3 regions of the Streptomyces sp. NPDC045967 genome follow, and region 3 is predicted to be linked to each of the others. Evidence: predicted binding sites of a transcription regulator. Region 3 holds the regulator's gene; each other region holds the start of a gene.
What was found. The regulator HrcA, encoded in region 3, represses chaperone genes, less so after heat shock. The targets are predictions, from matches to a motif close to TTNGCACTCNGNNNNNCNGAGTGCNAA.
Positions count from the first base shown of each region.

Region 1: the regulator HrcA is predicted to act here: its motif matches at 2,902-2,928, upstream of groL (chaperonin GroEL).
Region 2: the regulator HrcA is predicted to act here: its motif matches at 4,072-4,098, upstream of groES (co-chaperone GroES).

Region 1 is NZ_JBWKLE010000005.1:286,471-291,990, forward strand. Features, by position in the region: gene AC07FY_RS14155 (phosphoribosylanthranilate isomerase) at 1-493, opposite strand, end outside; gene AC07FY_RS14160 (GNAT family N-acetyltransferase) at 521-946, shown strand; gene groL (chaperonin GroEL) at 1,112-2,734, opposite strand; gene AC07FY_RS14170 (cold-shock protein) at 3,047-3,253, opposite strand; gene AC07FY_RS14175 (MoaD/ThiS family protein) at 3,645-3,920, opposite strand; gene thrC (threonine synthase) at 3,956-5,254, opposite strand; SAM riboswitch class I at 5,248-5,399, opposite strand.
Region 2 is NZ_JBWKLE010000005.1:9,645-15,164, reverse strand. Features, by position in the region: gene AC07FY_RS12815 (THUMP-like domain-containing protein) at 1-479, opposite strand, end outside; gene AC07FY_RS12810 (polysaccharide deacetylase family protein) at 677-1,549, shown strand; gene AC07FY_RS12805 (polysaccharide deacetylase family protein) at 1,546-2,421, shown strand; gene AC07FY_RS12800 (FtsW/RodA/SpoVE family cell cycle protein) at 2,439-3,854, opposite strand; gene groES (co-chaperone GroES) at 4,242-4,550, shown strand; gene groL (chaperonin GroEL) at 4,669-5,520, shown strand, end outside.
Region 3 is NZ_JBWKLE010000001.1:111,362-116,881, forward strand. Features, by position in the region: gene AC07FY_RS00505 (AMP-dependent synthetase/ligase) at 1-155, shown strand, start outside; gene hemW (radical SAM family heme chaperone HemW) at 213-1,445, shown strand; gene AC07FY_RS00515 (DUF3097 domain-containing protein) at 1,491-2,291, opposite strand; gene AC07FY_RS00520 (MBL fold metallo-hydrolase) at 2,326-3,045, opposite strand; gene hrcA (heat-inducible transcriptional repressor HrcA) at 3,192-4,208, shown strand; gene dnaJ (molecular chaperone DnaJ) at 4,209-5,348, shown strand; gene AC07FY_RS00535 (nitronate monooxygenase) at 5,494-5,520, shown strand, end outside.

The sequences.
Region 1 (5,520 bases), on a different contig from region 3:
CGACGGCCGCCCGGACGTTGGCGGGGGTGAGGCCGCCCGCGAGCAGCCAGCGCCCCTCGGGCGCGGTGAACTGCGCGGAGCCCCAGTTCCACGGCGTGCCGGAGCCGGGGTCGGGGGCGTCGAGCAGCAGCAGGTCCTCACCGAGCTCTCCGCAGCGCGCCACCTGCCCGGCGGTCGCCCGCAGCAGCGTCCGGCCGGGGGCGCGCAGCGCCGCGTAGTACTCGGGGCCCTCGTCCCCGTGGAGTTGCACGGCGCGCACACCGCTGTCCTCGGTGAGCCGCCGGACCTCCTCGATCGACTGCCCCCGGTACACCCCGACGGTGAGCACCCCGTCCGGGACCCGGGCGGCGAGCGCGCGGGCGGTGGCGGCGTCGACGGTGCGGGGGCTGCCGGGGGCGAAGACGAACCCGACGGCGTGCGCGCCGGCGCGGACGGCCGCGTCGACGTCGTGCGCGGTCCGCAGGCCGCAGATCTTGATGAAGGGTTCCGTCATGTCTGTAGTCAACCTCAGAATGAGCGGATGAACGACAAGGGAGTGCAGATCAGCACGGGTGGTCCGGATGCCGGACTCGACGAGCGGCTGAGCAAGGAACTGGACGCCTTCAACCAGGCGGCGACCACGGGGCACGAGCAGTCCGAGTTCACCGTGCGGATCACGGACGCCGACGGCTCGCTCGTCGCCGGGCTCAGCGGCTGGAGCTGGGGCGACCGGGCGGGCATAGAGATGACCTGGGTGCGGGAGGACAGCCGGGGCGGCGGCTGGGGCGGCAGGCTGCTGGCCGCGGCGGAGGCGGAGGCGCGCCGCCGGGGCTGCGTGAGCGTCCTCGTCTCCTCCTTCACCTTCCAGGCGCCCGCCTTCTACGCCCGGCACGGCTATGTGGAGACGGCCCGGGTGCCGGGCTTCCCGGGCGGGCACGAGGACGTGTACTTCCTCAAGCAGCTCTGAGCCGGCCGGAGCGCCGCCGCCCGCGGGCCGGAGCGCCGCCCCGCCGGACCGGCGGCCTCCCGCCGGACGCGGCCCCCGCCGCCGCGCGCCGCACAACGCCCGAGGGCGGCACCCCCCGCGGGGGGTGCCGCCCTCGTTCGAGAACAGCCGATCAGCCGGGGCCGATCAGAAGTCCATGTCACCACCCGGCATGCCGCCGCCCGCGGGGGCACCGGCCTTCTCGGGCTTGTCGGCGATGACGGCCTCCGTGGTGAGGAACAGCGCGGCGATCGACGCGGCGTTCTGCAGCGCGGAGCGCGTGACCTTCGCCGGGTCGATGATGCCCTCGGCGATCATGTCCACGTACTCGCCGGTCGCGGCGTTGAGGCCCCAGCCCACGGTGAGGTTGCGGACCTTCTCCACGACGACGCCACCCTCGAGACCGCCGTTGACGGCGATCTGCTTGAGCGGAGCCTCCAGGGCGAGCTTCACGGCGTTGGCGCCGGTCGCCTCGTCACCCTGCAGGTCGAGCTTCTCGAAGACCGAGGAGGCCTGGAGCAGGGCCACGCCACCACCGGCGACGATGCCCTCCTCGACGGCCGCCTTCGCGTTGCGAACGGCGTCCTCGATGCGGTGCTTGCGCTCCTTGAGCTCGACCTCGGTCGCGGCGCCGGCCTTGATGACGGCCACGCCGCCGGCCAGCTTCGCGAGGCGCTCCTGGAGCTTCTCGCGGTCGTAGTCCGAGTCGGAGTTCTCGATCTCGGCGCGGATCTGGTTGACGCGGCCCTGGACCTGGTCGCTGTCACCGGCACCGTCGACGATGGTGGTCTCGTCCTTGGTGATGACGACCTTGCGGGCGCGGCCGAGCAGGTCGAGACCGGCGTTCTCGAGCTTGAGGCCGACCTCCTCGGAGATGACCGTGCCACCGGTGAGGATGGCGATGTCGCCGAGCATGGCCTTGCGGCGGTCGCCGAAGCCCGGGGCCTTGACGGCGACGGACTTGAAGGTGCCGCGGATCTTGTTGACGACCAGGGTCGACAGGGCCTCGCCCTCGACGTCCTCGGCGATGATCAGCAGCGGCTTGCCGGACTGCATGACCTTCTCCAGGAGCGGCAGCAGGTCCTTGACCGAGCCGATCTTGGAGTTGACGATCAGGATGTACGGGTCGTCGAGGGACGACTCCATACGCTCCATGTCGGTGGCGAAGTACGCCGAGATGTAGCCCTTGTCGAAGCGCATGCCTTCGGTGAGCTCGAGCTCCAGACCGAAGGTCTGGGACTCCTCGACGGTGATGACGCCTTCCTTGCCGACCTTGTCCATGGCCTCGGCGATGAGCTCGCCGATCTGGGTGTCGGCGGCGGAGATGGAGGCCGTGGAAGCGATCTGCTCCTTGGTCTCGACATCCTTGGCCTGGGCGAGCAGGGCGGCGGAGACGGCCTCGACGGCCTTCTCGATACCACGCTTGAGGGCCATCGGGTTGGCGCCGGCCGCCACGTTGCGCAGGCCCTCGCGGACGAGCGCCTGGGCGAGCACGGTCGCGGTGGTCGTACCGTCGCCGGCGACGTCGTCCGTCTTCTTGGCGACTTCCTTGACCAGCTCGGCGCCGATCTTCTCGTACGGGTCCTCGAGCTCGATCTCCTTGGCGATGGAGACACCATCGTTGGTGATCGTGGGGGCGCCCCACTTCTTCTCAAGGACGACGTTGCGACCCTTGGGGCCAAGGGTGACCTTGACGGCGTCGGCGAGCTGGTTCATCCCACGCTCGAGACCGCGCCGGGCCTCCTCGTCGAACGCAATGATCTTGGCCATCTGAAGTGGTCCTCCCGGACAGCGGTGGATTGCTCCCAGGACCGCGCCCGCGCCCGCGACGGACGGCCTGCGTGTTCGGCGGTTCCTTCCCGCCGAACCCCGCGGGCCTCACCGACCCGGTCCTCGTTTCAGTAGCACTCTCACCTGGAGAGTGCTAACGCCAATGATTAGCACTCGACCCCCGCGAGTGCAAGCGGCTTGGACGAACACCCCGGTGAACACGTGTGGACACACCCCCACGCGCGAGGGGCCCACATCCCGTCTCCGGGATGTGGGCCCCTCTGTACGCGTGGGCGGTCGATCGCGCCAGTACTAGCCGAGTGCGAGCTTGACCATGTCCGCCTGCGGACCCTTCTGGCCCTGCGAGATCTCGAACTCGACCCGCTGACCCTCTTCAAGGGTGCGGTACCCGTCCATCTGGATGGCGCTGTAGTGGACGAACACATCCGCACCACCGTCGACCGCGATGAAGCCGTAGCCCTTCTCCGCGTTGAACCACTTGACGGTGCCCTGAGCCATGCCTAACTCCCCTATTACTGGCCCTTGCGCAGGAACGCACTTCGCGATCCCGGGTCATCACTTGCGTCGGAACGCGTCGACCGAGGCTGAATGTATCCGCGCCGGTGCTGTCTGCAACAGGTCAATCCGACGAGAATTCTGGACACGGGGAAATATCGAAAAAGACTGAAAATCCGGCAGATTCCCGGGCAACTCGGGCCCGGCATAGCTCGCCAATAGCCCATAGCGCACTTGCACATTGACCCGATGTCGACCCTGGCGCGACCGGTTCATATGCGGGTGGCAAGACCGGCGGAGGGGACTTCCCCAACCCTACCGCGCCCAATCAAACAGAATTACCCCCTCCGCTTATTAACGGAGGGGGTAATTACGGTTTCCGGCGCCCGAACGGTCAGCCCCCGGCGACCGCGGGAATGATCGAGACGCCCGCGCCGTCCGGCGTCGCCGCCTGCAGCCCGCCCTCGAAGCGCACGTCGTCGTCGTTCACGTAGACGTTGACGAACCGGCGGAGCTTGCCCTGGTCGTCCAGGACGCGCGCGGCGATGCCCGGGTGGCTCTTCTCCAGGGACTCGATGACCTCGGCGAGGGTGGCGCCCTCGGCCGGGACCTCGGCCTGACCGCCGGTGTAGGTGCGCAGGATGGTGGGGATGCGGACGATGACGCTCATGGCGCTACTGCCTTTCCGGGAGTATCAGGGGAGGGTCAGGCCAGGCCGGCGGCGCGGAACGCGTCCAGGCTCGGGCGGATGGTGGCGGTCTGGCCGCTGTCCGCGGCCACCGCCTCCAGGGTCTTCAGGCCGTCACCGGTGTTCAGGATGACGGTGGTCAGGGCGGGGTCCAGCTGCCCGTTCTCGATCAGCTTCTTCGTCACGCCGACGGTCACGCCGCCCGCGGTCTCGGCGAAGATGCCCTCGGTCTGGGCGAGGATCTTGATGGCCTCGACGACCTGCTCGTCGGTGACGTCCTCGACGAAGCCGCCGGTGCGCCGTGCGATGTCCAGGACGTACGGGCCGTCCGCCGGGTTGCCGATCGCCAGGGACTTGGCGATGGTGTTCGGCTTCTGGGGGCGGACCACGTCGTGACCGGCCTTGAAGGCGGTCGACACCGGGGAGCAGCCCTCGGCCTGGGCGCCGAAGATCTTGTACGGCCTGTCCTCGACCAGGCCCAGCCTGATCAGCTCCTGCAGACCCTTGTCGATCTTCGTGAGCTGCGAGCCGGACGCGATCGGGATGACGATCTGGTCGGGCAGCCGCCAGCCGAGCTGCTCGCAGATCTCGTACGCCAGGGTCTTGGAGCCCTCGCCGTAGTACGGGCGCAGGTTGACGTTGACGAAGCCCCAGCCCTCGCCCAGCGGGTCGCCGATGAGCTCGGAGCAGAAGCGGTTCACGTCGTCGTAGTTGCCCTCGATGCCGACGAGCTCGCCGCCGTAGACACCGGCCATGACGACCTTGCCCTGCTCCAGGTCGTGCGGGATGAACACGCAGGAGCGGAAACCGGCCCGGGCGGCCGCGGCGCCGACGGCGCCGGCCAGGTTGCCGGTGGAGGAGCAGGAGAGGGTGGTGAAGCCGAAGGCGCGGGCCGCCTCGACGGCGATGGCCACGACGCGGTCCTTGAAGGAGTGCGTCGGGTTGCCGGAGTCGTCCTTGACGTAGAGCTTGCCGGTGACGCCGAGTTCCTTGGCGAGGTTGGCCGCGTCCACGAGCTTGGTGAAGCCGGGGTTCAGACTGGGCTTGGACGCCACGTCCGCGGGGACCGGCAGGAGCGGCGCGTAGCGCCAGATGTTGTTCGGGCCGGCCTCGATCGCGGCGCGCAGGGCGGCCGGATCGCCCGTGGGGAGGTCGTAGGCGACTTCCAGGGGTCCGAAGCACTCGACGCACGCGAAGAGGGGGCCGAGTTCGAAACGGGTACCGCACTCGCGACAGGAAAGTCCGGTGGCGGGTCCGAGATCGACAGAGGTGGGAACAGTCTGTGCAGCCATGATGGCGAGGCCCTTTCTCCTCATCTTCCCCATGGCGCACTTCGCCATGAGACGGAATTGGCACCTTCCCTAGCCGGGGCCCCGCAGGATGCGTGTCGCATCACGAGAACCGACTGGAGGGTTGCCGGGGCTTCAACGGGCCGTGTCCCTCTGCCCCTCTGGATGAGCGGTATGGCACCGGCACACGCGCTCTGTGGCGCGCCGGTGCGTTTGTACGCGAAGGGCCCCCGGCATGCGGCGGTCCTGCGCGTTGTTCAAGACTGTAACCGAAGGTCCGTGGCGTTGAGACA
Region 2 (5,520 bases), on a different contig from region 3:
GTGTCCACCTCCGTCACGTCCGCCTCCCGGACCTCGATCAGGTCCGCCAGCCCCAGCGCCCCGGCGTTGGCCCGGGCGACGGCGACGGTCAGCGGATCGTGGTCGACGGCGAGCACCCGGATGCCCAGCCGCGCCAGGGCGAGGGCGTCCCCGCCGATGCCGCAGCACAGGTCGGCGACGCTGCGCACGCCGAGGGCGGCCAGCCGCTCGGCCCGGTACGAGGCGACGGACGCGCGGGTCGCCATCTCGCCGCCGCCGGGCGTGAAGTACATCCGGAACGCGTCCTGCGGGCCGAACTTCGCCACCGCGCGCTGCCGCAGCCGGGCCTGCCCGAGCGCGGCGGAGACCAGCTGCGCGGGGTGCTCGCGGCGCAGCCGGGTGGCCAGGGCCAACTCCTGGGCCGGGTCGTGGTCGCGGAGCGAGTCGAGGAGGGCGCGCCCCTCGGGCGTGAGGAGGGCGGCGAAGTCTTCGGGGGTCACGGCTCCATTGTCGGCGACGCGCGCGGGCCCGCGGGGGTGTGGGCCAGTCGGTGGAAGGTGGGACTCCGCTCGCGGTGCCTTCCCGGGGGCCCGCGTGTCGGATGCCAGGATGCGCAGCTATGCAGCTAGTCGGACAAACGGAAGATAAGACGCAACAGGGTCACCGGTACGCGGCGGGTCCGCGCGGCCGGTTCGGGGTGGCCGTGGCCGCCCTGCTGGTAGCCGCCCTCGGCACGGCGTGCGGATCCGGGGAGTCCAAGGCGCCGGACAAGGCCGAGAAGGCGAAGGCGGCCAAGGGCGCCGAGGCGGGCGCGGCGGGCGCGCTCAGCGCCGCCGAGAAGGCCAAGGCGGCCCAGCAGGCGCGCATCGCGGCGGCCAAGAGGTGGCGGCTGGCCAAGCTCCCCCTCACCGCCCCGCCGGCGCCGAAGGAGAAGCCCGAGATCACCACGCGCGACGGCTTCGAGGTGGAGGACCAGGAGGAGTACCCGCCGGTCTTCACCACCATCGACACGGAGGACAAGGTCGTCTTCCTGACCGTCGACGACGGCGCCGAGAAGGACCCCGAGTTCCTGAAGATGATGCAGGAGCTGAAGATCCCGTACACGGCCTTCCTCAGCGACTACGTCGTCAAGGACGACTACCCGTACTTCAAGGCGATGCAGGCCGCCGGCGTCACCCTGAACAACCACACGCTCAACCACCGCTACATGCCCGGCCTCTCGTACGAGCAGCAGCGAGAGGAGATCTGCGGCCAGCAGGACACGATCCAGAAGAAGTTCGGCAAGCGGCCCACCCTCTTCCGCCCGCCGTACGGCAACTACAACCAGGACACCCTGCGCGCGGCGAAGTCCTGCGGCATCAAGGCGGTTCCGCTGTGGAACGCGGAGGCCTTCCCGAACCGGATGGAGTACCGCGAGTGGGACCGCGACCTGCACCCCGGTGACATCATCCTGACCCACTTCCGGGGCAAGGAGGACTGGAAGGGCACGATGCCTGACATGATCCGTCATGTCATGAAGACCGTCACGGACAAGGGGTACGCCGTGGCCCGCCTGGAGGACTATCTGTGAAGCGTGCGCGCCGGTTGGTAGCCGGAACGCTGGCGGCCGGCGCGCTGGCGCTGTCCCTGACGGGGTGCGGGGGCGGCAACGCCGCCACGGAGCTGGGGCCCGGGCCGGAGGCGACGCGGGAGGACCCTTCCGCGACGCCGCCCGCCCCGGCCCCCACGCCCGCGGCGGGTGGGGCCTCGGACGAGGCGTACCGCAAGTGGGGACTGAGCGGCCCCCTCCAGTACGCGCCGAAGCCCGCCCGCAAGCCGCAGCTCCCGACGGCGGCCCCGGGCAAGGTCCCGGTGATAGACCGCATACCCCTCGCGGCCGACGACAAGGTCGTCTTCCTGACCTTCGACGACGGCGCGGAGAAGGACCCCGAGTTCCTGAAGATGGCGGCGGACCTGAAGCTGCCGATCAGCATGTTCCTGACGGACAGTGTGGCCGCGTCGGACTACGGCCACTTCGAGCAGCTCCGCGACAACGGCTCGGCCAGCACGATAAACAACCACACCCTGACCCACCCGAACCTGCGCACCCTGCCCTTCGCGGCGCAGAAGCACGAGATATGCGGCCAGCAGGAACGCCTGGAGAAGCGCTTCGGCCAACGCCCGCCGCTCTTCCGCCCGCCCTTCGGCAACTACAACGACGACACCCTCCGGGCCGCCTCGGAGTGCGGGGTCTCGTCCGTGGTGCTGTGGCGGGTGTCGATGCAGATCAACAACTTCCAGTACGCCAAGGGCTCCGCCCTCGAGCCCGGCGACATCATCCTGGCCCACTTCCGCGGCCCCGCCGAACTCAAGGGCGCGACGGAGACCCGGATGACGACCCGCATGCTCCAGCGCATCCAGGAACAGGGCTACCGCATAGGCCGCTTGGAGGACTACCTCTAGGGCGTGTCTTTCGGGGGTTATGCGGGGCCGGTTCGGGCCGCTCCCGCCGCCACCGGAGTGATCGTCGTCTCCACCGGCCCCCGCGCGTCCGCGACGCGTTGGCGTTCCGCGCTGTCGCTGATCCGGAGCAGCAGGGCGATCATGATCCAGTTGGCCAGGAGGGACGAGCCGCCCTTCGCCAGGAACGGCAGGGCCTTGCCGGTCAGCGGGATCAGGCCCGTGACGCCCCCCGCGACCACGAAGACCTGGAGGGCCAGCGCCGAGGCCAGGCCGACCGCCAGGAGCTTGCCGAAGGGGTCGCGGGCGCCGAGCGCCATCCGCAGCCCCCGCTGCACGAGGAGCGCGTACAGCAGGAGCACCGCCATCACCCCGGCCAGCCCCAGCTCCTCACCGACCGTCGTCAGGATGAAGTCGCTGCGCCCCGCGAACTTGATCAGCTCCGGGTGCCCCATGCCCAGGCCCGTCCCCGACACACCGCCGGTGCCGAAGCTGAACAGCGCCTGCGCCGACTGGTCCGAGGTGACCCCGGCCGGCCGGTTCTCGCGGTAGTACGACAAAGGGTCGAGCCATGCGGCCACGCGCGCCTTGACGTGCGGTTCCGTCGAGCCCACCGCGAAGGCGCCCACCGCCGCCATGAACAGGCCGCACACGATCCAGCTGGTCCGCTCGGTGGCCACGTACAGCATCACCACGAAGACGCCGAAGAAGATCAGCGAGGTGCCGAGGTCGCGTTCGAAGACCAGCACCAGCATCGAGACGATCCAGACGGTGATGATCGGCCCCAGCTGCCGCATCGGGGGCAGCCGCACGCCGAGGAACCGCCGCCCCGTCAGGGCGAGCGAGTCCCGGTGGATCACCAGGTACCCGGCGAAGAAGATCGCGATCATGATCTTCACGAACTCGCCCGGCTGCAGCGAGAAGCCGAAGAGGATGATCCACCGCTTGGCACCGTAGGTGTCCGCGCCGAAGAACGCGGGCGCGATCAGCAGCACCAGCGCGACGGCCATCGTGAGGTAGATGAACCGCTGCAGCAGCCGGTGGTCGCGCAGCAGCGCCACCACCAGGAGGCACGCGGCGACGCCGATCACCGTCCACACCAGTTGCCCCGGAGCGTTCGCGTCCGAGCCGTACCGCTCGATGTACCCCTGGTCCAGCCGGTGGATCAGCACCAGCCCCAGCCCGGTCAGCAGCATGGCCAGCGGGAAGACCAGCGGGTCGGCGTAGGCCGCGAACCGTCGGATGCCCAGGTGTCCGACCAGCGACAGCAGCGTCATGCTGACCGTGAACCCCGCGAGGTTGGGCGGCAGCGCGCCGTTCATGGCGAGGCCGGCGTTGGCGTGGCCGAGGACGGCTGTGGCGACGACGAAGACCAGCAGCAGCGCCTCGGTGCGGCGGCGCGAGCCCGCCGGCGTCAGGGGCTTCAGTCCGCGCACGGGATTCCCGGCCCGATCTGCTCGGCGACGAGGCGCTTCATCTTCATGTCTTGTACGACGTGGCTGCCCTGCCCATGGTTCCTTATGGCTGGTTACGGCTGCTTATGGCAGCTTTCGGAACCGTGCGGAGCCGCCGCCCGAGGGCGTCGAACGGCCGCGAGCCGAGGGTTTCGGTGGCTCCGGGGGGCCGCGCCGCGCAACGCCCGAGCATCGGGAATTGGCACTCCGCTTGACCGAGTGCTAATCGCCGGAATAGTGTCGCACCTGGCACTCACCCCGGGTGAGTGCCAACACAGCGACAGGCAGGTCCGGCACCCGCGACGACGGATCGACCTGGTCGCCACCTCAGACAGTTAACCCCGGATCTCCGAAGGGGGAGGTCGGATCGTGACGACCGCCAGCTCCAAGGTTGCCATCAAGCCGCTTGAGGACCGCATTGTGGTCCAGCCGCTCGACGCCGAGCAGACCACGGCCTCCGGCCTGGTCATCCCGGACACCGCGAAGGAGAAGCCCCAGGAGGGCGTCGTCCTCGCGGTGGGCCCGGGTCGCTTCGAGGACGGCCAGCGTCTCCCGCTGGACGTCAGCGTCGGCGACATCGTGCTGTACAGCAAGTACGGCGGCACCGAAGTGAAGTACAGCGGCGAGGAGTACCTCGTCCTCTCGGCCCGCGACGTCCTCGCGATCGTCGAGAAGTAAGCACCACCGGTACTTCACGTTTTGCTTTGAGCTGCGCCCCTGGTCACCCCGCTGATTGCCGGGCGGCGGGGGGCGCAGTTCGTTAAACCCGAGTTTTCGAGAGGGCTGAACCGCTCCCATGGCGAAGATCCTGAAGTTCGACGAGGACGCCCGTCGCGCCCTCGAGCGCGGCGTCAACAAGCTTGCCGACACGGTCAAGGTGACGATCGGCCCCAAGGGCCGCAACGTCGTCATCGACAAGAAGTTCGGCGCCCCCACCATCACCAACGACGGTGTCACCATCGCCCGCGAGGTCGAGCTGGACGACCCGTACGAGAACCTGGGCGCGCAGCTCGTGAAGGAGGTGGCGACCAAGACCAACGACATCGCGGGTGACGGCACCACCACCGCCACCGTGCTGGCCCAGGCGCTGGTCCGCGAGGGCCTGCGCAACGTGGCCGCCGGCGCGTCCCCCGCCGCCCTGAAGAAGGGCATCGACGCCGCGGTCAAGGCCGTCTCCGAGGAGCTCCTGGCGACCGCCCGCCCGATCGAGGACAAGTCCGACATCGCCGCCGTGGCCGCGCTCTCCGCGCAGGACCAGCAGGTCGGCGAGCTCATCGCCGAGGCGATGGACAAGGTCGGCAAGGACGGTGTCATCACCGTCGAGGAGTCCAACGCCTTCGGCCTGGAGCTCGAGTTCACCGAGGGCATGGCCTTCGACAAGGGCTACCTCTCGCCGTACATGGTCTCCGACCAGGAGCGTATGGAGGCCGTCCTCGACGACCCGTACATCCTGATCAACCAGGGCAAGATCTCCTCCATCCAGGACCTCCTGCCGCTGCTCGAGAAGGTCATCCAGGCCGGCGCCTCGAAGCCGCTGCTGATCATCGCCGAAGACGTCGAGGGCGAGGCGCTCTCCACCCTCGTCGTCAACAAGATCCGCGGCACCTTCAACGCGGTGGCCGTCAAGGCCCCCGGCTTCGGTGACCGC
Region 3 (5,520 bases):
GGTGGCAGACGGTCAAGAAGTTCCGGATCCTGCCGCGCGACCTCGACGTCGAGCACGGCGACCTCACGCCCAGCCTCAAGCTGAAGCGGCCGGTCGTCGAGCGTGAGTTCAAGCACCTGATCGACGAGATGTACGAAGGGGCGCGCGAGCAGTAGCCCGGGGGCGCCGCGCGCGGCGTCGAGGAGCACGGGGCGGTGCGGGATGATGGGGTCATGCCTTCCGCACTGCCCGACGGTGAACCCATGCCCGCAGACGGCTCGCTGCCGCCGCACGCCCTGGCGGGCGCGGGTGACCGGCCGCTCGGCTTCTACCTGCACGTTCCGTACTGCGCCACGCGCTGCGGCTACTGCGACTTCAACACCTACACGGCCACCGAGCTGCGGGGCACCGGCGGTGTGCTCGCCTCGCGGGAGAACTACGCCGACACCCTGATCGACGAGGTCCGCCTCGCCCGCAAGGTGCTCGGGGACGACCCCCGGGCCGTGCGGACGGTCTTCGTGGGCGGCGGCACGCCGACCCTGCTGCCCGCCGGGGACCTCGTCCGCATGCTCGGGGCGATCCGCGACGAGTTCGGCCTGGCCGAGGACGCGGAGATCACCACCGAGGCCAATCCGGAGTCGGTGGACCCGCGCTACCTGGCCGAGCTGCGGGCCGGCGGCTTCAACCGGATCTCCTTCGGCATGCAGAGCGCCAGGCAGCACGTCCTGAAGGTGCTGGACCGCACGCACACCCCCGGGCGCCCGGAGGCCTGCGTCGCCGAGGCCCGGGAGGCGGGCTTCGAGCACGTCAACCTGGACCTGATCTACGGCACGCCCGGTGAGTCCGACGAGGACTGGCGGGCCTCGCTCTCCGCGGCGCTGGGCGCCGGACCGGATCACATCTCGGCCTACGCGCTGATCGTGGAGGAGGGCACCCAGCTGGCGCGGCGGATCCGCCGGGGCGAGGTCCCGATGACGGACGACGACGTGCACGCGGACCGCTACCTGATCGCGGACGCGGTGATGGCGCAGGCCGGCTACTCCTGGTACGAGGTGTCGAACTGGGCAGCCTCGGAGGCCGGGCGCTGCCTGCACAACGAGCTCTACTGGCGCGGCGCCGACTGGTGGGGCGCGGGGCCGGGCGCGCACTCGCACGTGGGCGGGGTGCGCTGGTGGAACGTCAAGCACCCGGGGGCCTACGCCGCCGCGCTGGCCGAGGGGCGGTCCCCCGGGGCCGGGCGCGAGCTGCTGTCGCAGGAGGACCGGCGGGTCGAGCGGATCCTGCTGGAGCTGCGGCTGGTGGACGGCGTGCCGCTGTCGCTGCTCGCCCCGGCGGGACTCCAGGCCTCCCGCCGCGCCCTGGCGGACGGGCTGCTGGAAGCGGAGCCGTACGGGGCGGGACGCGCCGTGCTGACCCTGCGGGGGCGGCTGCTGGCCGACGCGGTGGTCCGGGACCTGGTCGACTGACCGCGGCCCCGGCCCCGGCCCCGGCACCCGCCGGCCCGGGCAGTGCTAGGGAGCCGTCACGTGGTCGATGAGGTGCTCCACCGAGCCCAGCAGGGTGGGCTCCAGGTCCTTGTAGGAGGTCACCCGGGAGAGGATGTGCTGCCAGGCGGCGCCGGTGTTCTCCGGCCAGCCCAGCGCGCGGCAGACACCCGTCTTCCAGTCCTGGCCGCGCGGGACCACCGGCCACGCGGCGATGCCCAGGGCGGACGGCTTCACCGCCTGCCAGACGTCCACGTACGGGTGGCCCACGATCAGGACGTCCGGAGAGGTCACCGACGCCGCGATGCGGGACTCCTTGGACCCCGGCACCAGGTGGTCCACCAGGATCCCCAGGCGGGCGTCCGGGGCCGGGCCGAAGTCGGCGACGATGGCCGGGAGGTCGTCGATGCCCTCCAGGTACTCCACCACCACCCCTTCGATCCGCAGGTCGTCGCCCCAGACCCGCTCCACCAGCTCGGCGTCGTGGCGGCCCTCCACGTAGATCCGCCCGGCCCGGGCCACCCGCGCCCGGGCCCCCGGGACGGCGATCGAGCCGGAAGCGGTGCGCCGGGGCCCGGCGGGGCCGCGCGAGGGGCGGACCAGGGTCACCACGGCCCCGTCGAGCAGGAAGCCACGGGGCTCCAGTGGGAACACCCGCCGCTTGCCGAAGCGGTCCTCCAGGGTCACCGTGCCCGCCTCGCAGGCCACCACCGCGCCGCAGAAGTCCGTACCGGCCGCCTCGACGACCAGATCGGGCTCCGCCGCCACCTCGGGCACGGCCTTCGGGCGCTTCCACTGGGGGGTCAGGTCGGGGGAGTACTCGCGCATCCGGCCGAGCGTAGGAGAGGCACCGCGCTCATGGCTACGACACGCCGAAACGGGCGGCCAGTGCGGCGCGTTGCCCCCGCACGAAGGCGGCGGTGACCACCGCTCCGTGACCCGGCACGTACTGAGCGTCGTCCCCGCCCAGGGCCAGCAGCCGGTCCAGGGCCGCGGGCCACTGCCGGGGCGCCGCGTCGGGGCCCGCCGAGGGCTCGCCCGACTCCTCGACCAGGTCCCCGCAGAACACCGTCTCCCGCTCGCCCGGCACGAAGACCGCGAGGTCGTGGCGCGTGTGCCCGGGGCCCACGTTGGCCAGCAGCACCCGCACCCCGCCCAGCTCCAGCGTCCACTCGCCCGACACCAGGTGCTTCGGCGGCACGAGCAGCTCCACCGCCTCCGCGGCCTCCGCCTCGGCCAGGCCGTGGCGCACCGCGTCCCCGCGCAGCTCCTCGCGGCCCGTGGCGAGCAGCGCGTCCAGCCCGACCGCGCCGAAGACCTCGGCGCCGGGGAAGGCGGCCGCGCCCAGTACGTGGTCGAAATGTCCGTGGGTGAATGCGATATGGGTCACGTGCCGGCCCGTCAGCCGCTCCGCCTCCGCCCGCACCCGCGCACCTTCGCGCAGCGAGGAGCCCGGGTCCACCAGGAGCACGGAATCGTCCCCCACCACCAGTCCCACGGTGCAGTCCCACACCGGCAGCCGCCGCCGGCCGGTCCTCGCGGTCAGCCCTTCCCAGCCCGCCTCTTCCCATCGCACGTCCATGCCGCGACGCTACCCTGGCGGGCCTCCCTTGCCAGGGCCGGACCACCCGGCCGTACACTGAGCGGGGGATCCCTGGCACTCGAACGGCCAGAGTGCCAGTCAGCGGACCACGAACACGGCAACGGACCAGAGCTGGAGGTGTGCGCATGCTCAGCGAACGCAGACTCGAAGTGCTGCGTGCCATCGTCCAGGACTACGTCGGGACGGAGGAGCCGGTCGGCTCCAAGGCGCTCACCGAGCGGCACCGGCTCGGCGTCTCGCCCGCCACCGTGCGCAACGACATGGCCGTGCTGGAGGAGGAGGGCTACATCGCCCAGCCCCACACCAGCGCCGGCCGGATCCCCACCGACAAGGGCTACCGCCTCTTCGTCGACAAGCTGGCGGGGGTCAAGCCGCTGTCGAGTCCCGAGCGGCGTGCCATCCAGAACTTCCTCGACGGCGCCGTCGACCTCGACGACGTGGTCGGCCGCACGGTGCGGCTGCTCGCGCAGCTGACCCGGCAGGTCGCCGTCGTCCAGTACCCGAGCCTGACCCGGTCGACCGTCCGGCACGTGGAGCTGCTCTCGTTGGCTCCCGCGCGCCTGATGCTCGTACTGATCACGGACACCGGGCGCGTCGAGCAGCGGCTGATCGACTGCCCCGGCCCCTTCGGGGAGGCATCGCTGGCCGACCTGCGGGCGCGGCTCAACAGCAGGGTCGTCGGGCGCCGCTTCACCGACGTCCCGCCGCTCGTCCAGGACCTTCCGGAGTCCTTCGAGGCGGACGACCGGGGCACGGTGTCGACCGTGCTCTCGACGCTCCTCGAGACCCTGGTCGAGGAAGCCGAAGAGCGGCTGATGATCGGCGGCACCGCCAATCTCACCCGCTTCGGACACGATTTTCCCCTGACGATCAGGCCGGTGCTCGAAGCGCTGGAGGAGCAGGTCGTGCTCCTCAAGCTGCTGGGCGAGGCCGGCGAGTCGGGAATGGCCGTACGGATCGGGCACGAGAACGCCTACGAGGGGCTGAACTCCACGTCGGTCGTCTCGGTCGGTTACGGTTCGGGCGGCGAAACGGTCGCCAAACTCGGCGTGGTCGGACCGACCCGCATGGACTACCCCGGAACGATGGGAGCGGTACGCGCAGTGGCACGTTACGTCGGACAGATCCTGGCGGAGTCGTAAGTGGCCACGGACTACTACGCCGTTCTCGGCGTGCGCCGCGACGCATCGCAGGACGAGATCAAGAAAGCCTTCCGGCGCCTCGCGCGTGAACTCCACCCGGACGTGAATCCGGACCCGAAGACGCAGGAGCGCTTCAAGGAGATCAACGCGGCCTACGAGGTGCTCTCGGACCCGCAGAAGAAGCAGGTCTACGACCTGGGCGGGGACCCGCTGTCCTCCTCCGGCGGCGGTGGCGGCGCGGGCGGCTTCGGGGCGGGCGGCTTCGGCAACTTCTCCGACATCATGGACGCCTTCTTCGGCCAGGCATCGCAGCGCGGCCCGCGCTCGCGGACCCGGCGCGGCCAGGACGCCATGATCCGCCTGGACCTGGAGCTGGACGAGGCGGCCTTCGGGACCACCAAGGACATCCAGGTCGACACGGCCGTCGTCTGCACCACCTGCTCCGGCGAGGGCGCCGCCCCCGGCACCTCCGCGCAGACGTGTGACATGTGCCGCGGCCGCGGCGAGGTCTCGCAGGTCACCCGGTCCTTCCTGGGCCAGGTCATGACCTCGCGGCCTTGTCCGCAGTGCCAGGGCTTCGGCACCGTCGTCCCGACCCCGTGCCCCGAGTGCGCGGGCGACGGCCGGGTCCGCTCCCGGCGCAGCCTCACCGTCAAGATCCCGGCCGGTGTCGAGAACGGCACCCGCATCCAGCTCGCGGGCGAGGGCGAGGTCGGCCCCGGCGGCGGCCCCGCCGGCGACCTGTACGTGGAGATCCACGAGCTGCCGCACCCGACCTTCCAGCGGCGCGGGGACGACCTGCACTGCACGGTCACCATCCCGATGACGGCGGCGGCCCTCGGCACCAAGTGCCCGCTGGAGACGCTGGACGGCATGGAGGAGATCGACATCCGGCCCGGCACCGGGTCGGGGCAGTCCATCCCGCTGCATGGGCGGGGCGTCACCCACCTGCGCGGCGGCGGGCGGGGCGACCTGATCGTGCACGTCGAGGTGACCACCCCGGGCAAGCTGGACGCCCAGCAGGAGGAGCTGCTGCGCCAGCTGGCGAAGCTGCGCGGCGAGGAGCGGCCGACCGGCCAGTTCGCGCCGGGCCAGCAGGGGCTCTTCAGCCGCCTGAAGGACGCTTTCAACGGCCGCTGACCGCCTGCGACCTCTTGTGGACGAGCCCGGCCGGGGATGCCCCGACCGGGCTCGTCCCGTGTGTTCCGGCCGCGCCGGCAAGCGGACTATGCCAGGCGAATGCCGTGATTCGGCCCCCTGAGCGGGACATGGCACGATGCAGGGCATGTCCTCGGCAGCGAACGGTCTCTGC